Regions from separate parts of the Rhizobium beringeri genome, predicted to be linked through region 4. Evidence: predicted binding sites of a transcription regulator. Region 4 holds the regulator's gene; each other region holds the start of a gene.
The links. The regulator PhoB, encoded in region 4, activates phosphate uptake and scavenging genes when phosphate is short. The targets are predictions, from matches to a motif close to TGTCATNNANCTGTCAT.
Positions count from the first base shown of each region.

Region 1: ELH03_RS22545 (DUF1045 domain-containing protein) is a predicted target of PhoB. The motif match lies at 1,529-1,545, and genes of this name have one in related genera.
Region 2: olsB (l-ornithine N(alpha)-acyltransferase) is a predicted target of PhoB. The motif match lies at 3,429-3,445, and genes of this name have one in related genera.
Region 3: ELH03_RS14380 (BtaA family protein) is a predicted target of PhoB. The motif match lies at 1,569-1,585, and genes of this name have one in related genera.

Region 1 is NZ_SILG01000001.1:4,552,212-4,557,545, forward strand. It holds gene ELH03_RS22540 (alpha-D-ribose 1-methylphosphonate 5-triphosphate diphosphatase) at 1-728, opposite strand, end outside; gene ELH03_RS22545 (DUF1045 domain-containing protein) at 742-1,437, opposite strand; gene phnE (phosphonate ABC transporter, permease protein PhnE) at 1,578-2,921, opposite strand; gene phnE (phosphonate ABC transporter, permease protein PhnE) at 2,929-3,888, opposite strand; gene phnD (phosphonate ABC transporter substrate-binding protein) at 4,060-4,965, opposite strand; gene phnC (phosphonate ABC transporter ATP-binding protein) at 5,050-5,334, opposite strand, start outside.
Region 2 is NZ_SILG01000001.1:33,247-38,580, forward strand. It holds gene ELH03_RS00165 (NADP-dependent malic enzyme) at 1-1,763, shown strand, start outside; gene ELH03_RS00170 (L,D-transpeptidase family protein) at 1,943-2,482, shown strand; gene olsB (l-ornithine N(alpha)-acyltransferase) at 2,503-3,381, opposite strand; gene ELH03_RS00180 (hybrid sensor histidine kinase/response regulator) at 3,490-5,334, opposite strand, start outside.
Region 3 is NZ_SILG01000001.1:2,833,491-2,838,824, reverse strand. It holds gene ELH03_RS14385 (class I SAM-dependent methyltransferase) at 1-283, opposite strand, end outside; gene ELH03_RS14380 (BtaA family protein) at 280-1,524, opposite strand; gene ELH03_RS14375 (serine hydrolase domain-containing protein) at 1,743-3,167, shown strand; gene ELH03_RS14370 (lytic transglycosylase domain-containing protein) at 3,197-4,132, opposite strand; gene ELH03_RS14365 (LysE family translocator) at 4,248-4,883, opposite strand; gene ELH03_RS14360 (pyrophosphate--fructose-6-phosphate 1-phosphotransferase) at 4,941-5,334, opposite strand, start outside.
Region 4 is NZ_SILG01000001.1:178,521-183,854, forward strand. It holds gene pstC (phosphate ABC transporter permease subunit PstC) at 1-475, shown strand, start outside; gene pstA (phosphate ABC transporter permease PstA) at 472-1,794, shown strand; gene pstB (phosphate ABC transporter ATP-binding protein PstB) at 1,810-2,625, shown strand; gene phoU (phosphate signaling complex protein PhoU) at 2,670-3,383, shown strand; gene phoB (phosphate regulon transcriptional regulator PhoB) at 3,516-4,199, shown strand; gene ELH03_RS01000 (GcrA family cell cycle regulator) at 4,528-5,061, opposite strand.

The DNA.
Region 1 (5,334 bases), 4.4 Mb from region 4:
ATCGCCTCGTCGACATGCGAGAGCGTCGCGTCGTCATGGCTTGCCACGGTGATGCCGCGCTCGGCGCAAACCTTGGCGATGGCATTGCGGTGCGGCGTCGAATTGCGCGCCGATTCTGCCTGGCGCTTGGCGACAAAACGCGCGAAGGCCTCGTCGCTTAGTCCCCGCTTCTTCTGGTAGTAGAAAATATATTGGTCCATCGTCTGGAACTGACGCTGGCCGGGCGCATGATCCATCAGCGAGACGAGCCGCACATGCCGGTCGTTTTCGAAATCGGCGAAATGTTCGAGCACATTGTCGGCCGAGACCTCGCAGCGCAGGTGGATGAGGTGCTCGGCGCGCAGCCTGCCTTCCTTCTCCGCCGACTGGATGGCATCGGCCATCTCACGCATCTCGCCATGTTCGAATCCGCCGTCCTCGTCCGCACCCATGCGCAGGCAGTCGAACACCGTGGTGATGCCCGATGTGACGATCTGGGCGTCATGCGCCTGGACCGCGGCGGTCTTGTTCCAGCGAATGCCGGGACGCGGCTGATAATGGCCTTCGAGATGATCGGTGTGCAGCTCGACAAGGCCTGGAATGACGTAGTCGCCTTCGAAATCTTCGCCGGCTACCGAGTTACCCTCGGAGATGTCGGCAATCTTCCCGTCGCGGATGAGGATCGAGCCGGAGAGGATGTCATCCTCGAGAACAATGCGGGCGTTGGAAAACACGGTCTCTTTGCTCATGTCGTCAGGTCTTTCAGCTTTTGGCGCCGGCAAGCGGCAGCCAGGAATGAACTTTGAACGGGGCACCGCGCGTCTCCTCGATGAAGACGGCAAGGCCGGAAATCGAAAGCGGCCGGCCGGTGAAATCGGCAAAACGCTCTGTCAGGATCGCTTTCATCACCTGAGCACGTGTCTCGGGCACTTGGCCGCTCAGCGTCATGTGAAAGCCGAAATCCTCCATGACGTAAGGATAACCCCAACGCTGCAGATGGGCGCGTTGGCTGTCGCTGAGCTTCTCCGGATTGCGCCGCGCCATATCGGCCTCGGAAAGCGCTGCGCGGAACGGTTCGAAGGACCTTACCACCTTCGCGGCGAAATCCTGAAGAGGTTGATGAAGTGAACCGGGAACGAGGGCAAAAAAACGGCCGAGCTGGCCGAGCACGAGCTCAGGAATCTCGAAGGCTTGCGTGCGCTGGGCAAAATCCTCGGCAACGGTCATGAGATCTTTCTCGGTGACCGAGGAGGCGAGGGAAAACGGCGCCTTGATCGTGGCGTGAAAGCCGTAGCGGCGCGGGTCGGCGGTCAGCTCGAACTGCTCTGCCGCGCCCAGTTGCGCATATTCCGGCGCAGGATAGGTCTCGTCGGTGAAAGCATTGCGGCCGAGCCAGAACGAGGCCGCGCCGGTCAGGGGATCATCCTTCGGCGGCGAGAAATAGAGAGCGTAGCGCAAGGCTTTTATCCTGGAGATCGTCCAAACGGGGAGGGCACTGTGCAGTGATTTGGCGGCGAACCGCAAGCAGGCTCCCGGCTAAAAGATTTCCGTGACAGAATGATGATGGCGGCAGCGCCGCCACTGCTTTGATGGATGGGTCAGTGGGCTTTCGTGCCCATCAGCCGGTGGCGCAGCGCGTTCGAGGCGGTGTCGAAAATGAAGACGACGATCAGGATCAGAATGACCATGTAGGCGACGTTTTCCCAGTTGGCATTGGTGCGCATGGCCTCCCACAGCTTGAGGCCGATGCCGCCGGCGCCGACGGCGCCGATAATGGTCGCGCCGCGCACGTTCGATTCCCATTGGTAGAGCGTCTGGCTGACGAAGACGGGAACGATCTGCGGCATAATGCCGTAACGATGAACAAGCACGGTCTGAGCGCCTGTTGATTTGATGCCTTCCCGCGGCTTGTTGTCGATATTCTCGAGGCCTTCGGAATAGAGCTTGCCGAGCGTGCCGGTCTCGGTGAGGAAGATCGCACCACTGCCGGCGAGCGGGCCGGGGCCGAAGGCGCGCGTCAGGAACAGCGCCCAGATCAACATATCGACCGAGCGCAGGAAATCGAAGAAGCGCTTCAGGACCTGGTTCAGCAGGCGGTTCGGCGTGATGTTGCGCGCTGCCAGGAAGGCGAGCGGAAAGGCGGTAAGCGAGCCGAGCAGCGTTCCGAGGAACGCCATGACGATCGTCTGGAAAAGCTTGGTCCAGACGTCGCCGTGCTGCCATTCGCTGTTGTTCCAGATATCGTCGAAGGCGAGCGACAGGTTGGATTGGTCGGGCTTGATGCGCGGACCGGAGACGATGAGGCTGACGACCTCGCCGACCGGCTTGTCGAAGAAGGATGATTGCGTGTCGAAGATGAAATTCGCCCAGCCGATGAAACGTTTGCGGATCTTCACCCGGTCGACTGATATGCTGACATTGCCGGCAAAGCCGAGATCCGCCAGCACGTTGTCATCATAGACCGTCATCCAGCCGGGTACCGGTCCGACGACTTTCGGCGCACCGCTCGAAACTTCCACCGGGACGCTGACGCCATGCGCGGTGACGATCGTCTCGTTCTTCGAGACGGTGACGCTGCGGCTGGTGCCGCTGACCGAAACGGTGATGCTGCCGTCGGGATTGTTGACCAGCCAGTCCGGATGCGGACTGTCGCCGAGCGGCGAGAAGCGCGGATAGCGGATGTCGATCGAGCCGTCATCCTCGATGCGGAATTCCGGCCGAACGTCGTAGCTCACCCATTGGCTGAGATAGATGCCGACGCGCTCCCAATGGGCTTCGGCAAAAAGCTTGGGCAGGTCGAAGAACCAGACGGCATAGAGGCTGTAGAGCAGCGTCGCGATGAGGATCATCAACCCGCCGAAACGCTGACGGAACGACCGGTGGAAATATTCCGGATAGCGCGTTTCTATCTCGTGCATGCGGTTTGCGTCGATCACCGTCATGGCGGCCTCAATGTTGCAGGAGGAAGGCGTGCTCGCCGACAAGGCGGCGGCGCAGCCATGCGGAGAACTGGTCGACGGCGACGATCGTCACGAACAGCAGCAGCACGAGCGCCACCGTCTTGGCGCCGAAGCCGCGCGAAATCGAGAGCTTCAGCTCCTCGCCGATGCCGCCGCCGCCGACCGCGCCGATGATGGTCGAGGCGCGCACGTTGATCTCAAGGCGCAGCAGCGCATAGGAGGTGAAATTCGGCAGCACTTGCGGCAGAGCGGCAAAGCGCACGCGCTCCCACCAGTTGGCGCCCACGGCTTTCATGCCCTCGTGAGGCTTCATGTCGATATTTTCGGCCACTTCGTAGAAGAGTTTGCCGAGCGCGCCGATCGTGTGCAGGGTGATGGCGATGATGGCGGCGACCGGCCCGATCGACAGGATCGCCGAAAACAGCCCGGCAATGACGATTTCAGGGAAGGCGCGCAGGAACTCCATCAGCCGCTTGGTAAAGATGCGCAACGGCCATGAATTCGTCAGGTTGCGCGCGGCAAAGAAGCTCAATGGGACGGCAAAGACGAAGGCGATGATCGTCGAGATCAGCGCCACGTTGATGGTGACGATCATCAGCTCGAAATATTCGGGAATGTAGAAGGCGCCCCAGACGTAGACGCGGCCCCTGTCGAAATTGAATTCCTCGCCGCCCTTGTCGTTGACGCTCGCTATATCAAACAACGCGCGCCAGACGTCGTGCCAATCCTTGGGGATGAGCCAGCTCAGGAAGTCGAAGAGATGCGGCAGCCGGTCGAAGAAATGGCCGGCATTGCTCTCGTCGGCGAAGCGGACGGAGCTGACGAAAGCCGCAATGAGGATAACCAGGCCGAGGATGGTATAGAAGCGGCGCTTGGCGACCATCCGGTCCCAGGCGGTGCCGATCTCCTTGGCGCTCTGCATGTGCGGCTGTGTATCGGCAATAGTCATTAACGCCTCGCCTACTGCATAATTCTATCCTCAAATCGGAATCGATTTGAGGATAGAATTATGCAGCAATTCAAAGTGCTGCAGCGTCCTTTGCGCGTCTAAGACGCGCGGCGCTGTAGTCAAAAGATAGAGGGCGGCCGTTGCCGGCCGCCCCCATTCGAAACGGCTCGATCAACCGCCGATGGCAGCTTTACGGACGTCGACGACGGCATTGTAGAAGTCGTGCTTGACAGGTGCGTAGCCCTTGTAATCGCCGCCTTCGACAGCGGCGAAGCACTCGTGATCCTTTTCCGGCAGAGCCGTGAAGAAGGCTGCAAGCTTCGTCTGCCACTCTTCGCCGAGAGCGTTGCGAACGACGAGCGGGCCGTTCGGGATCAGCGGCGAACGCCATACTTCGACCAGCTTGTTCGGATCGACGGCGCCCTTGTCGACTTCCTTGCGGAAGGTACCGGAGGTGTAGCCGTCCTTGAAGTCGCCGATGCCCGAGCTATCGTCGACGGCAATGTCGACCTTGCCGTCATAGGCAGCGAGAAGGTTGTTCTCGTGACCGCCGTTGAACTGGGTCGAGGCGAAGAACTTGTCGTTCGGCATGCCCGTGTCCTTCGGGATCTGCGTCAGCGGAACGAGGTAGCCGGAGGTGGAATCCGGATCGGCGTAGCCGAGCTTCTTGCCCTTGGCGTCCTTGATGGACTTGATGCCGGAGGACTTCAGAGCGAGGCCGATCGAGTAATAACCCGTCGAGCCGTCCTTCTGCTGCGTCGTCAGGATCGGCGTGACAGCCTTCGAATCCTTGATGTAGACGGCGGCATAGCCGGAGGCGCCGAGTTCGGCGAAGTCGAGCGTGCCACCGAGCAGGCCCTGGATCACGCCGTCATAGTCGGCGGCCGGGAAGAGCGAAACCTTCTCGAAGCCGAATTCCTGCTTCAGGTGGTCGGCAAGGCAGGCATAGTTGCGCAGGCGGTCGGTTTCGTTTTCGCCACCGAGGATGCCGATGCGGAATTCCTTGAGATCTGCAGCATTGGCAGCGCCGGCGAGCGCGAAGAGCGCCGTTGCCGCAAAGAGTGCTTTCTTCAACATGTTCTCTCCTATTGACCGGTGTCCCCGGCCTTCCCGTTACGAAGAAGTGTGCCCTTGACGCGGGCGCTCGATCGCGACCGCCTCTCAGAGGCCGGCCAGCGCCAGCGGCTGTGTGCCGGCGGATTGATTGTCTGCCCGCTCGGGGGCGATATTGATCGATGTCGAGGTCACCGTTTCGTCGATGCCGGCGCCGTCCTTGTCCGTCCCGTAGATTTCCTTCACCGCTTCCGCGGTCAGCTCCGAGGGCTTGCCGTCGAAGACGACGCGGCCGCCGGCCATGCCGACGATGCGCTCACAATAGTTGCGGGCGGTGTCGAGCGTGTGAAGGTTGGTGACGACGGTGATGCCCTCACGCTCGTTGATATCGCG
Region 2 (5,334 bases), 150 kb from region 4:
GAACGGCGATCATCGCCGCTGCCGGCCTGATCAACGCGCTGGAGCTGACCGGCCGCGACCTGAAGACGACGAAGCTCGTCTGCAATGGTGCGGGTGCTGCGGCGATCGCCTGCGTTGAACTGATCAAGGCGATGGGTTTTGCGCCTGAGAACGTCATCCTCTGCGATACCAAGGGCGTCATCTACCAGGGCCGCACCGAGGGCATGAACCAGTGGAAATCGGCGCATGCGGCAAAGACCGACGCACGCACGCTGGAAGAGGCGATGGAGGGCGCGGACGTCGTTTTCGGCCTGTCGCAGAAGGGCGCGTTTTCGGCGGAGATGATCCGCTCGATGGCGGAGCGGCCGATCATCTTCGCCATGGCCAATCCCGATCCCGAGATCACGCCGGAAGAGGTGGCCCGCATCCGCGATGACGCGATCATGGCGACGGGCCGTTCGGACTATCCGAACCAGGTCAATAACGTCCTCGGCTTTCCCTATATCTTCCGCGGCGCTCTCGATGTGCGCGCGTCCACAATCAACGACGCGATGAAGATCGCCGCCGTCAAGGCGTTGGCAAATCTTGCCCGCGAGGACGTGCCGGATGACGTGGTCGCCGCCTATCAGGGCAACCGGCCGCGTTTCGGGTCGCAATACATCATCCCCGTTCCCTTCGATCCCAGGCTGATCTCGGCGATCCCGGTCGCGGTCGCGCAAGCGGCAATCGAAAGCGGCGTCGCCCGCAAGGTCATCACCGACATGGCCGGTTATGCCCGCGAGCTTTCGGCGCGCCGCGATCCGATCGCCTCGACGCTCGCCAGGCTCTACGAGCGTGTCCGCCGCCATCCGAAGCGGATCGTCTTTGCCGAGGCCGAGGAAGAACAGGTCCTGCGTGCGGCGATGTCCTATGCCAACCAGCAGCTCGGCACCGCCATCCTGCTCGGCCGCGAGGATCTGATCCGGGCGACGGCGGAACGCGCCGGCATCGATCTCAATCGGCCAGGCCTCGAGATCGTTAATGCCCGTATCTCGACCCGGGTCGAGGCCTATATCGACTATCTCTATGCCAGGCTGCAGCGGAAGGGTTATCTCCACCGCGATGCCCAGCGGTTGATCCATAACGACCGCAACCATTTCGCCGCCACCATGGTGGCGCTGGGCGACGCCGACGGCATGGTGACGGGCATTACCCGCAATTATTCGACGGCGCTCGAAGATGTGCGCCGCTGCATCGACCAGAAGCCCGGCCATCGCGTCATCGGCGTATCCCTGGCGCTCTGCCGCGGCCGCACCGTCTTCGTTGCCGATACCGCGGTGCACGACATGCCGACGGCCGAGGAGCTTGCCGATATCGCCGAGGAAGCCGCAGGTCTGGCGCGGCGCATGGGTTATCCACCGCGTGTCGCCCTGCTTGCCTATTCCACCTTCGGCCATCCCTCGGGCGAACGCTCCGAGCGGGTGCGCGAAGCGGTGAAAATCCTCGACAAGCGCCGCGTCGATTTCGAATATGATGGCGAAATGGCCGCCGATGTCGCCCTGAACCGCAAGGTGATGGAGCAATATCCCTTCTGCCGCCTCTCCGGCCCGGCCAACGTCCTCGTCATGCCGGCTTTCCACTCGGCCTCGATCTCGACCAAGATGCTGCAGGAACTCGGCGGCTCCACGGTTATCGGCCCGATCCTCGTCGGCGTCGACAAGCCGGTGCAGATCACCTCGATGGGCGCCAAGGACAGCGACATCGTCAATATGGCGGCGATCGCCGCCTATGGGGCGGGTTCGTAAACTCGCCTGCGTTTCGGAGACGCTTTTTGGTGCCCGGCCGACAGTGCGTCGGCCGGGCATTTATCCGGCTTTAGACTGGCGCCAAGGCGTGAAGCATGATGATCGCCAAGGCCTGCCAGCCATTGCCGGCCGGCCGATCATGTCCTGCCTCGAGCGCACCTCCTGAAGATGAGATCAAGTTGAGAAACAAGCTTGTCGTTTTAGCCACCGTGATCGCCAGCTGTTTCGCCTATACGAAATTGATGGCCAGGGTCGGCTCAGGCTCGCCGCCTCCGGACGCGCCATTGGAACAACGGGCTGACCTCATTCGCGTTTATAAATCCGAACGCCGCATGGTCCTTTTGAGAGGCGATGCTCCCATCTCTACATACCGGATTTCTCTCGGCACGGCTGCCGATGCCGGGCCAAAGCAACGAGAAGGTGACGAGAGAACACCTGAAGGACGTTATGAAATAGACTGGCGAAATCCAAAGTCCATGGCCTATCTGAGCCTGCACATCTCCTATCCAAACCCGGATGATCGGCGCAACGCTGAAGCGGGAGGTTTTCCCGCCGGGGGCGATATCATGATCCACGGGCTTCCCAATGGCTGGGGCCTCTTCGGAAACGTCCATCACCTGTGGGATTGGACGGATGGCTGTGTTGCAGTAACCAACTCGGAGATGCGGGATATCTGGGCTCGCGTCCCCAACCATACACCGATAGAGATCATGCCCTGAAGCATTGCAGGGCCTGGCGCCTAGCTCGCGAAGCGGCCGGCATCGGCGCCGTAATAATTGAGGTAGCGGTCCGAGATGCTGGAGATCGGCAGCACGATCAGCACGTCAGTCGTGTTGAAGGCATGATCGACGACCGCGCTGGAGCCGACCATCGCGCCGAGGCGCAGATAGCCCTTAATCAGCGGCGGCAGCGCCATCAGCGCCCGCTTCGGGTTGATGGCCTCGACGGGCATCAGGTCCATGTTGCGGGCGAGATCCGGCAGCGCCCCGACGGCCCATTCGTTCTTCGCCAGCACATTATGGTAGAGGAAGGACAGCGCCAGTGCGTGGCTTTCGAGATAGACGCCGGGGAACGAGGCGCAGCCGAACATGGCGCTGACGCCGTGTTTCAGCGCATAGGCCCAGTTGCCCTGCCACAGGAGTTCGACGGTGCGCTTGGTGCGGTATTCCGGCAGCACGCAGGAGCGGCCGAGCTCCATGAAGCGCTTGTCCGGATGTTTCGCGATAAGGCCCTCGATTTCGAATTCGGAAGCCGAGTAAAAACCGCCATTGGCGATGGCGACATCCTGGCGCAACAGCCGGTAGGTGCCGACGATCTGGTCTTCCGGATCGCCCTCGATCGAGCGGTCGAGAACGAGAAGATGGTCGCAGACGGCGTCATAGGCATCGACATCACGCTGGCGGCGCATGGCATCCAGCGGCAGCTGCGCCTTCATTTCGTCGACGAAGACGCGGTAGCGCACGGCCTGGGCAGCATCGATCTCGCGCGCCGTGCGGGCAAGGCGGGTCTCCAGATTGCCGATGCGGCCGAGGATATCGCCGTCCTTCTGCACCGCAGCCGTCGAGGGCCGTGCAGCCTCCGCGGTGGTGTCACGATTCAGGATGTCGATGGCGGACATGACGATTCTCCCGTTGCCGGCTTATCGACGCCATAAAACACTTCTCTGCGACAGGAAAGTGACATTTTGAATTTCAAAGCGCAAGAAGCGTGCCGGTTCCTGAGGCGCTCACCGCGCCTCTGCCCGGCGGGCGGAGAGTGCGGCGACCGCCTGAACTTCGGTCAGCAGCCGCACCGGATCGACCGGCTTTACCATGACGCGGTTGGCGCCGTTGAGCAAGACCTGACGGCGTGATTCGTCGCTCTTGTCGGCAGTCAGCACGATCACCGGCACCGAGGCGAGATCGAGCCGCCGCTCGTGGCCGCGCAGGCGTCCCAGCATGTCGATACCGTTCCCACCCGGCATCGAGAGATCGCTGATGATGATATCGGGCCGGGCATTCGCCTCGCAGAGCGCGCAGTCGAGCAGCGACTCGAAATCTTCGACATGGCGTACCTTATGCCCGCCCTTTTCCAGGACGACGCGCACCAGCATGGCATTGATCGGATCGTCCTCGCCGAGCAGGATGCTGAGCCCGCTGGCGGGAACCATCGTCTCCGCCACCGAAAGGCCGAAGCCCGGCTGGTTGTCGTTCAGCGCGTCGCGCTTCTCCATGCCGCGCATGCGCCCGCGCAGCACGTCGATCAGCGACTGTTCGCGCAGCGGCCGGATCAGCCAGGCATCGAAGAGGTCGAGCGGATGGGCGCTGCGTTCTTCCGGGTTGACGAGCAGGACCTTACGCAGGCCGAGGGCGGCGATTTCGGCGCGATCGGCAAGATGGTCGGAAAATTCCGCCGACATGCGATGGTCGATGATGATATCGGTCGGCCGCCGTCCGCCCTTTGCCAATCCGAGCAGCGTCGTGCGCGCCGTCTCGCCGTCGCCGACGAGATGGCAGAGGCCGCCGAGCGCGGTGATCGTCTCGGCGATGGCGGTGCGCGCGGCACCTGCCGGCGCCAGCAGCACGACGCTGTTGCCGGCAAGCAGCGTGTTTCGCCGGTCGGGGCGCTCGCTGCCGATATCGACCGGGAAGCGGATGGCGAATTCGCTGCCTCTGCCCTTTTCGCTGGCAACCGTCAGAGTGCCGTTGAATTCGCGCATGATGCGGGCGGAGATGGCAAGGCCGAGCCCGGTCCCGTTGCTCTTGTCGGCAACGGTCCCGCCCTGCTCGAACTCGCCGAAGACGCGCGCCTGCTCCTCCACCGTCATGCCGGGACCGCTATCGGTCACGGTGATCAGCAAGTCGCCGGCGTCGAGCGACACGCGGATGAAGACGCCGCCGACCTGGGTGAACTTCACGGCATTGCCGATGACGTTGAACAGAACCTGGCGCAACCGCGCCGGGTCGAAACTCATATTCTCAGGGACATCGGATGACACGGTGGCGCCGATCTCGATACCCTTTTCGTGCGCCCGGTGGGCGAGCATCTCGACGACACTTTCCAGAAGCTTGCGCAGCGATTCCGAGCGCGGGTGCAGCGCGAAGCGGCCGACCTCGATGGTGGAGAAGTCGAGCAGATCCTCGACGAGCTGGGTCAATGCATGGCCGGACTGGCGGATGTTCGCGAGATAGTTCTGCTGCTCCTGCGTCAGCCGCGTCTCCGCAATCAGATGCGTCATGCCGAGGATGCCGGAAAGCGGCGTGCGCACCTCGTGGCTGACGGTGGCAAGCAGCCTCGATTTGGCGGCGCTGTTATATTCGGCCTTCTGGCGGGCCTCCTCGCGGCCCTGCGCGATGAGCCGCTCGTCGGTCACGTCGCGGGCAACGCTCTGCAGCAGCAGGCGGCCGTTCGCCGGGTCGCGGGTAACGACGTCGCGCCAGAGGAAGATGCGCTGGCCTTCCGGTGTCGAGATCTCGACATCGTAGCAGTGCGATATCGGACCGGGGCGGAAGGCCAGGCCGATCTCCTCGCAGGTTCGTCCTTCCGGACGCAGGCGCCCGGTCAGGCGGCGAAAAGTGTCGTTGGCGGAGAT
Region 3 (5,334 bases), 2.7 Mb from region 4:
TCTTGCGTGCCGAAATCAGCATTTCCTGGGAAATGTCGAGGCCGAACAGCTTGGCGGTCGGGAAATGCCTGTGGGCGAAGGCCATGTTGCGCCCGGTGCCGCAGCCGACTTCAAGCAGGGTGCCGCCTTCGGGCACGTCGAGATTGCGGATCGTGCTGTCGCGGCCAAGAAGATAATATTTGCGGGTCAGGTCGTAGATATGCCGCTGGTAGCGGTACATGCCATCCATGAGGCTGGCATGTTCACCGCTCTTTCCTGCCGTCTCAGTGCCGACCTTGCTCACGCCTTCTTCCCGTAAATGTGGAAGCCGCCGTAGATTGCCGAACGATCGAGCGCGGTCAGTTCAAGCGACTTCTCCTCGAAATAATCCCATTGGTCGCGGATCGCCGGAGCCAGGCGGCCTTCGATGATGCTTTTTTCGGCGGCGGTGCGGAAGATCACGCGGGCGCCTTCGCGCGCCGTGCGGGTGATTTCCGTCCAGACGTCGTTCAACTGCTCGTCCGTCATCCAGTCCTGTGCGTCGAGCAGGATGTAGCGATCGCGCGAGGCGGCCGGCTCGCGGGCCAGAAGCTCGGTGAAGCTTGCGTGGTGGACGTTGACGCGGTCGACATTGGCACGGATCACCTGATAGTGCTCCGACTTCAAATAGGTCGGCAGCGGGCCTTCCGCTTCGGTGCCGTAGCGGCGGCCGAAGGCCTGCCAGGCGAAATAGTTGTCGCTCATCGGGAAATGACAGGCGAGCTTTTCCAGGCGGTGCTTCAGCACCGGCGCGATCGAATGATCAGCGGCAAGGCTTGCAAGTTCGTCATATTGCTGCGGCGGAATGCCGAGGCCGAAGAGCGAGCTCTTGCGACCGGTGATCCAGCGCACGACCGGCTTTTCGAAGAGCGGTGCGATTTGCTCGTCGAAGAACTGGCGCTGCTCGCGGATCGAGCGGGTCTTGGTCATCTCGCGCAGCTTGACGCCATGCAGGCGGGCAAGAAGGTGGGCGGCGCCGATGAAGCGGCCAAGCAGGCCGGTCTCGTAGATGTTGCGGTCGAAGACGGTGACGCGGCGGCGGCCGAACTTGCGGCCGTTCCAGTAGCTGCGGGTCGCCTCATCGAGGCGGGCGGCGAGATGCTGGTCGTAAGCGCGGCTGTTCGACTTCTCGTTCGGCATCGCCAGGAAGCGGACGAGATCGGCATGGCCGGGAAGGTGCTTGAAGGCGGCAAGCTTCAGGCGGTTCAGCGCAATGTGGTGCGGGTTGAGATCGACGACGTCGATCGAGACCGGCGCCTTGGAGAGATAGGCGAGCATGTTGCAGCCGCCGGAGCCGATGGTGACGATACGATGGTTGGGCTTCAGCTCCATCGCCTGCATGTCGAGATCCGGATCCTCCCAGATCTGCGGATAGACGAGGCCGGAGAAGAGAAGGCCGAAGAGACGCTCGGAAAAGCCATCCTTCGAAAAAGCCTTGTGGCGGAGAAGGGCGTCCTTGAGTTTCCGGTTCTTGCGGAAGCCGGCATCCGGTGCAAATTCTGACATGAGTCTGTCACCTTTTTAGCGTTCAGGGCGTGTAGCGCGCCTCTGCTACAGTTTGATGACGCGGGCTGCGGAGGCGCCGTTCTTCGGAGGCTTCGACCTCCTCGGGCGACCGACCGTATGGCTCTCCTGGGAAAGTGATCGGGACGATGGCCGTTCTTCGCTTCAGGCCCTTTCCGGCGCGTGTGATTCCTGCTTCTCTCCCGGCATGGAGGAATGCCATGCGATTTGTCCTGCGTATCCTGAAGGCGCTTGCTCTCCTTCTCGTTCTCGTCGTCATCGCCGCGGCAGGCTGGCTCTTCATCCGGCCGCCGGAACTGCTGCGCGTCGGCGACGGCTATGCCGCCAAGATCGTCTGCTCCAATGTCTTCATCGCCGGCCGAGGGGCCGAGGATGTGTTTCACGACGATGTCCAGGCGCCTGGAAATCCGCTGCTGCGGCTGGTGCGTGTCAGCGTCGACCGCGACAACGACCGTGTGACGGCGCGCTTCATGGGGCTGTTTGCGCCGAGTTATGCGCTCTATCGCGGCGCTTTCGGCTGCACGAGCGTGCCGGACGGTAATTTCGAGGCGGCGGCGAATGCGGCGCCCTTCGATCCGCCGGCCAAGATGCAGGCGAATGACGCCTTGTGGCCGGAGGGCGAGGGCATCGACAACCCGGCGGACGGGAAGGTCGCCGCGCTGCTTGCCGATGCCGGCGTTGCCGGCCCGGCAATGCGGGCGATCGTGGTGGTGCGCAACGGCCGCATCGTCGCCGAAGCCTATGGCCCCGGCTTCTCGGCAAAGACGCCGCTAATCGGCTGGTCGATGACGAAGACCGTGAATGCGGCGGTCCTCGGCCGGCTGATGCTCGGCGGCAAGATCTCCTTCGACGATGATAACCTGTTGGCGCAGTGGAAGAACGATGCGCGCGCCAGAATCAAGGTTTCCGACCTGCTCGGCATGGAGAGCGGCCTTGCCTTCAACGAGGACTATGGCGACGTCGCTGATGTGACGCGCATGCTCTATCTCGATCCCGACATGGTATCGCTGCCGGCCAATGCACCGATGGAGGCAGCACCTGGCCAACGCTTCCGCTACTCGAGCGGCACGGCCGTGCTGCTCTCGCGCATCTGGATGGACAGGGTCGGCAATGCGCAAGCAGCCTTTTCCTATCCGCACGACGCCTTGTTTTCGCCGCTCGGCATGACGAGCGCGGTGTTCGAACTCGATGCGCGCGGCACGTTTGCCGGAAGCTCCTATCTCTATGCGACGGCGCATGACTGGGCGCGCTTCGGGCAGTTTCTGCTGCAGGATGGCGTGTGGAACGGCCAGCGACTGTTGCCGGAGGGCTTCGTCGGCGCCATGCGCACCCCGACGGCAGCGTCGAACGGGCGCTATACGCAGGGTCAGGCTTGGCTCGCTCCTGGCGGCTCAAGCGCCGCGTTTGGTCTGCCGGAGGATACGTTCTGGCTGACGGGGCATGACGGGCAGAGCATGGCGATCGTGCCTTCCGCCAATCTGGTCGTCGTCAGGCTTGGCCTGACGCCAAGCCGGCTCGACTACCAGCCGCAGATGCTGCTCAAGGCGATCCTGGCCGCATTGCCGCAACCGGGTGGGTCGCAACAGCAGGCGGGATCGCAACGGCAGACACAGCCGCAGCCATAGGCCGGGGCTTCAGCCGTTATCTCCAGGTTTCAATAATTACCTTGGGCGATGTCGGTCATGCCCTTGCGCTTGGCGTCGTAATAATAGCCGCGCGCATAGAGGCGGACGGCATCGTCTTCCTTATTGTCGGAGACGAGCCAGGCGCCGCGCAGATATTTCGCGGCATATTTGATGTTGGTCTCGGCATCGAAGAGGCCGCCCGGAGCGCCGTCATAGCCCATCGACCTGGCGGTGTTGTACTTGATCTGCATGAGGCCGAAATAGCCGCGCTTGTTGTAAGCCTTCGGATTATAGCGGCTCTCGCGATGGACGATGCGGTGGAGCAGCGTCTCGGGAATCTCGTAGACCTTCGAATATTTGGCGATGAGCTTGGTGACGAAGCTCTTCTCGACCGTCGGCGCATCGTCTTTGTCGTCGTCGCTGAACATCGGGGGCGCCGTCGGCGGATCGATCGGCCCGGATTCGTCGAAACCATAATCCATGCTGGCGCGTGGCGTGGTGTCAACTGCGGCAAGTGCTGCAAGCGCACTGTTTTGCGGTGTCGCGGCAAAGGCAAGCTGCGTCGTCGGCTGTGCGGGCGCTCCCGGACGCGGCGTCGGCACGACGGACTGGATCGCCGTCATCTCGGGCGTCAGCGGAATCTGCGCATAGGCTGCCGGCTGTATGCCTGCCTGCATGGCGAGATCGGCAGCCTGAGAGGTTGCCACGGTCGGCATCGCCGTTGCGGTCAGGGAGGGGGCTGATGCCTGAGGAATGGTGGCGCCAGCGACAGCTGTGCCTTCGGCTGTCGGGATCGCGGCGAGCGTTGCATCTTCGCCCGGCTTCGGCATCGGTACGACGGTCTGGGCGGCTGTCAGTTCGGCCTGGGACGTGTATTCGACGCTCGTGCATCCCGTCATCACGCCGCAGAGTATCGTGGAAACGACAAGACTGCGTTTCAGGCCGGATAATCCGATCGCTACCATTCCGCCACTTTCGTGAAATCGCGCCGCCCCGGCAGCGTATAAAAGTTACCAAAATCCTTAAGCCCTGGCGACCCCATTAACCTATTCGTGGCATTCCGGCAACCACGGAATATTACTAGGCTGCAATACGGCGATACCCGGCCGTTACGGCACCTGCAGCGATCAGCAGAGTGCCTCCGGTTCGGTTCACGGCGCGCTGGATGCTCGCCTTGCGAATCAGTCCGCGCGCGGCATGGGCGAGAAACGCGTAGGTGGAAGCGTTGAGGATCGCCAGCACGAGGAAGGTCGCTTCCATGATCGCCATCTGGCCGAGGAAGGGCAGAGCCGGATTGAGGAACTGCGGCACGAAGGCGACGAAGAAGATGATGCTCTTCGGATTGAGGGCGGTGACGACATAGGCGTGGAGGAAGATCTTGAGGGATTTCTCCTCGGGCAGATTGTCGTTGTCGGCAATCGGTTCGCCGATGATGGGAGCCCGCCAGAGCTTGATTCCCAGCCAGATCAGGTAGGCGCCGCCGATCCACTTCAACACGGTGAAGAGGGTCGCGGAGGCGGCCAGAACGGCACCGAGACCGAAGAGAGAAGCCGTCATCGCGGTGAAGTCACCGAGCGCCACGCCGCCTACCGTCGCAAACGCCGTCCTACGTCCATGACCGAGCGCATAGGAAACGACGAGCAGTATCGTCGGCCCCGGTATGGCCAGCATGATTGCGGATGCCGCCGCAAAAGCGAGCCAAGCTTCAAGTGACATGGTGTCTCCTCCTATTCCTCGGGAACAAGCAAAGACATCATATTAACCATCCGTCAATCACGCTTCTTTGTATTTCTGGCCTATATTGTCCATGACTTCGGCAAACCATGCCGTCGAAAGGTCAAAAGCCTTGCCGCCCTTGATGCGCGGGAATTCTATAGTGCGCAATTTACCGTTCTGGCCTTCATCATGGCCGGTGACGCCGGAGACTTTATTGAGCGCGCTTTCGACGGCGAGATCGACCATGCTCTGGATCAGCCGCAGGTCGTCGCCGTTGGCGGGCGCCGAGCGGGCGAAATAGCCTGATTTCTGCACGAGCGAACGCTCGGCGTTCAAGAGATTGGCGAACTGCTTCTGGAACCATGCGCCGACATTGATGGTGTCGATTTTCACATGGCCGAAGGCATCGCGCTTGACGGTCTCGCCGGCGGCTTCGCGCTCGGCGACGATG
Region 4 (5,334 bases):
CAGCAATTTCATCCAGGCGCAGAGCGTTCTGACGGCCGGCATCGTCATGGGCATCATGCTGATCCCCTACGTGTCCTCGCTGTCGGACGACATCATCACCGCTGTGCCCCGCGCCCTGCGTGACGGTTCGCTCGGTCTTGGGGCCACACGCTCCGAAACCATCAAGAAAGTGGTTTTGCCGGCCGCTCTTCCCGGCATCGTCGGCGCGCTGCTGATGACGGCCTCGCGCGCCATCGGCGAAACCATGATCGTCGTGCTGGCCGCCGGTGTCGCCGCCCGCATCCAGATCAACCCCTTCGAGCCGATGACGACGGTGACCGTCAAGATTGTCAACCAGCTGACTGGCGACCTTGAGTTCACCTCGCCGCAGACGCTGGTTGCCTTTGCCCTTGGCATCACGCTGTTCTGCATCACGCTTTGCCTCAATATCTATGCGCTCTACATCGTGCGCAAATACCGGGAGCAGTACGAATGACGGATATTGTTTCTCCCACATCAGGCGTCACCGTTTCCAAGGCGCCAGTGCGCCGCGATATCGGCATCAAGCGCCGCTACGCCGCCGAGCGCCGGTTCCAGGCCTATGGCATCGCCGCCATCACCTTCGGTCTCGTCTTCCTCTTCATCCTGTTGTGGACGGTGATCGGCAAAGGCTATACCGCCTTCCAGCAGACGGCGATCACCCTGCCGATCGAATTTTCCGAGAAGACGATCGACCCGAACAATAAGCGTGCGACCGACCCTTCGGTGCTGATCGCCGCCAACTACCCGGTTCTCCTGCGCGACGCGATCGTCAAGCAGCTGAACGTCAATGCCTCGAGCCGTCCCGATGTGCGCGATGCATCCGCCATGCTCTCCAAGGGTGCGCCGGTCCAGCTCCGCGACATGGTCGTCGCCGATCCGTCGCTCATCGGCAAGACGGTCAATGTCACGGTGCTCGCCGACGCCAATGTCGATAGCGCCAGCAAGGGCCAGATCGACCTGTCGGTCGATGAGAAGAACCGCAAGGTCAACGATAAGCAGGTTGCCTGGATGAACGAGCTTAAGGCGAGCGGCGCTCTCCACAAGCAGTTCAACACCGGCCTCTTCGTCAACGGCAATTCCAGCCGTCCGGAGGCCGCAGGCCTTGGCGTCGCCCTGATCGGCTCGCTCTATCTGATGCTGATCGTGCTCGTGCTCGCTCTGCCGATCGGTGTGGCCGCCTCGATCTATCTCGAGGAGTTCGCGCCGAAGAACAAGCTGACGGACCTGATCGAGGTCAATATCAACAACCTCGCCGCGGTTCCCTCCATCGTCTACGGTCTGCTCGGTCTTTCCGTCTTCATCAACTTCATCGGCCTGCCGCGCTCGGCCTCGCTGGTCGGCGGCCTGGTGCTGACGCTGATGACCCTGCCGACGATCATCATCGCCACGCGTGCGGCACTGCGCGCCGTGCCGCCGTCGATCCGCGCCGCAGCCCTCGGCCTCGGTGCGTCGAAGATGCAGATGGTGTTCCACCATGTTCTGCCGCTCGCCATGCCCGGCATCCTCACCGGCACGATCATCGGCCTGGCGCATGCGCTCGGCGAAACCGCGCCGCTGCTCTTGATCGGCATGGTCGCCTTCGTCGCCAACGCGCCGACGACACCGCTCGATCCCTCGACGGCTCTGCCCGTACAGGTCTATATGTGGGCCAACGAGGCCGAACGTGCCTTCGTTGAGCGTACTTCGGGTGCCATCATCGTCCTGCTCCTGTTCCTGATCGTCATGAACATGGGCGCCATCCTCTTGCGTCGTCGCTTCGAGCGCCGCTGGTAAACGGAGTTACACATCATGAACATGTTGACGGAAGCTGCAGTTGAAAAGGCGCTGGATCACAAGATGAGCAACGTCCCGTATAAGATGATCGGAAAGGATGTCTCGGTTTACTACGGCGAGAAGCGCGCGCTTTTCGATGTGAACCTGAACGTCCGCGAAAACACCGTAACCGCCCTGATCGGCCCGTCCGGCTGCGGCAAGTCGACCTTCCTGCGGAGCCTCAACCGCATGAACGACACGATCGACGGCTGCCGCGTCACCGGCAAGATCACCCTCGACACCGACGATATCTATGATCCCGATATCGACGTCGTCGAACTTCGCGCCCGCGTCGGCATGGTCTTCCAGAAGCCGAACCCGTTCCCGAAGACGATCTACGAAAACGTCTCCTACGGCCCGCGCATCCATGGCCTTGCCAAGTCGAAGGCCGATCTCGACCAGATCGTCGAGACCAGCCTGCAGCGCGCCGGCCTCTGGAACGAGGTCAAGGATCGCGTGCACGAGTCCGGCACCGGCCTGTCGGGCGGTCAGCAGCAGCGCCTCTGCATTGCGCGTGCCGTTGCCGTCAGCCCTGAAGTCATCCTGATGGACGAGCCCTGCTCGGCGCTCGACCCGATCGCTACCGCCAAGGTCGAGGAGCTGATCCACGAGCTGCGCGAGAACTACACGATCGTCATCGTCACCCACTCCATGCAGCAGGCCGCGCGCGTCTCGCAGCGCACCGCCATGTTCCACCTCGGCAACCTCGTCGAGGAGAACGACACCGACAAGATGTTCACCAATCCCGACGATCCGCGCACCCAGGATTACATCATGGGTCGCTTCGGCTGATTTTGGCGACATCAAGCCTTCCCGTTATTCGAGGATAAAGCCCCATGGCATCGACACATATTTTTTCTGCCTATGATGATGATTTGAAGTTCCTGTCCAGGCGGATTTCCGAAATGGGCGGCCTGGCCGAGCAGATGGTCAGTGAATCCGTACGCGCCCTCGTCAACGGCGATACCGCGCTGGCGCAGAAGGTCATTTCGGACGACGTGATCCTCGATCACGCCGAACGCGAAATCGGCGACAAGGCGATCGTCACCATCGCCCGCCGTCAGCCGATGGCTTCGGACCTGCGCGAAATCATGGGTTCGATCCGCATCGCCGCCGATCTCGAACGCGTTGGCGACCTCGGCAAGAACACCGCCAAGCGCGTCATCGCCGTCCAAAGCACCGGCGTTCCCCGCAAGCTCGCCCGCGGCCTCGAGCATCTGTCCGAGCTGGCGCTCGTCCAGCTCAAGGAAGTGCTCGATGTCTACACCAATCGTTCCGCCGACAAGGCGAATGCGATCCGCGAACGCGACAACGAGATCGACGCGATGTACACCTCGCTGTTTCGCGAGCTCCTGACTTACATGATGGAAGATCCGCGCAACATCACCAGCTGCACGCATCTTCTCTTCTGCGCCAAGAACATCGAGCGCATCGGCGACCACGCCACCAACATCGCCGAGACGATCTTTTACATGACGACAGGCGCGCAGCCGGAAGGCGACCGTCCGAAGGACGACAGCGCCAACACCGTCGGCGCGGTCACCGAATAACCGCCCACACCCGCCGCTTGCGTGCGCGCCCATCCGGGCGCGCAAGAGGTCGCAGCCAATTCTGATTTTGCGCAGGATGCAGTGCTTAAATCACTCCCGATTTAAGGATCATGCGCGAGGAGACCGACACGCATGATCCCGAGAGTTGCAGTTGTTGAAGACGAGGAAGCCCTCAGCGTGCTTCTTCGCTACAATCTCGAAGCGGAAGGCTTCGAGGTCGATACCATCCTTCGTGGCGACGAAGCCGAAATGCGGCTTCAGGAGCGCACGCCCGATCTTCTCATCCTCGATTGGATGTTGCCCGGCGTCTCCGGCATCGAGCTCTGCCGGCGCCTGCGCATGCGGCCGGAAACCGAGCGCCTGCCGATCATCATGCTGACGGCGCGCGGCGAAGAGAGCGAGCGTGTTCGCGGATTGTCGACGGGCGCCGACGATTATGTCGTCAAGCCCTTCTCGACCCCGGAACTCGTTGCCCGCGTCAAAGCGATGCTGCGGCGCGCCCGTCCCGAGGTGCTGTCCACGGTCCTGAAATGTGGTGACATCGAGCTCGACCGCGAGACCCATCGCGTCCATCGCAAAACCCGCGAAGTCCGCCTCGGCCCCACCGAATTCCGCCTGCTGGAATTCCTGATGTCGTCGCCGGGCCGGGTCTTCTCCCGCTCACAGCTTCTCGACGGCGTCTGGGGCCACGACATCTATGTCGACGAGCGCACCGTCGACGTCCATGTCGGCCGCCTGCGTAAGGCGCTAAATTTTTCCAACATGCAGGACGTCATCCGCACCGTCCGCGGCGCCGGTTATTCGATGGAAGCCTGAGGGCTGCCGCTCGGCCGACGGCTCTTTCGTCATGCTCGGGACAAGTCCACTGCCATTCCGTTCACTCTAGTGGCGGCCCCTCACCCTAACCCTCTCCCCGTAAAAACGGGGAGAGGGGCCGTGCCCTATGAGAGGTGAGTGGGAATGGAGAGGTCGCGGCATATCCCCTTCGCCCCGGTTAAGGGGGCCGAAGGACGGGTCGAGACCCGTGGCTCGACCCCGGTGGTAGCGGCAGCCGGATGAGGGGCAGCCACCGGTACGAACCAAAATCGCATAAAAAAACGGGCCGCTCGGCCCGTTTTCTGCATTCTAACGATGGTCACGCCGCTCAGCTGGCCCGCGCTGCTGCCCGGCGGCGTTCGTTGACCGGCTGGTAGGCGAGCTTCTGGTGGTAGCTGCAATAGGGCGAATTGTCGGGGGATTCGCAGCCGCAGAAATGGAAGTCGTCCTTCAGGGGATCGCCGACCGGCCACTTGCAGGTGCGTTCGGTCAGTTCCGTCAGGCCGAGGCGTCGGGAAATCGGCACGACCACGTTGCCTCTCGGCACGTATTCCATTTCCTCGATCGTTTCGATCTCGATCTCTTCCTTCAGCATGGTCGCGCCCTGCTGGCGGGTAACGGTGCGAGTGGCGACCCGTGAGGTGTAGTTCGGCGCGCGCGGCGCCGATGTATTGCGCTTCGGCGTTCGTGCCGCGGTGTTGGTGCCGCCGGCCTTGGCGCGGCCCGGCAGGCTCAGCCGGTGCACTTTACCGATGACCGCGTTTCTGCTGACTCCGCCAAGCTGCGCAGCGATCTGGCTGGCGCTCAGTCCTTCGGCCCAAAGTTTCTTGAGTTTCTCGACCCGCTCGTCTGTCCAGTTCATGCCCTGTCTCCACCTTTTGCGTTGGTGATGGCAGAATCCCTCACCGTTGTCCCGGGAGCTCCGAAACAAGAAACGCTTGATCAATTTTGGTGACTAGTTCCGCCGCATGCAGTCTAGTAATTGATCTTTAACCTAGTGTGAGGCTGACTCCGTGACAAGAGTCGCATGAATCCGGATGAATCGATTTCGTAGTTTTCCCCAACTTGCTGCCCCTGCGTGGCATTTCTGCAATAATGCCTGTTGAAGACTGAAATTGCCGCTGTACACCCTTGC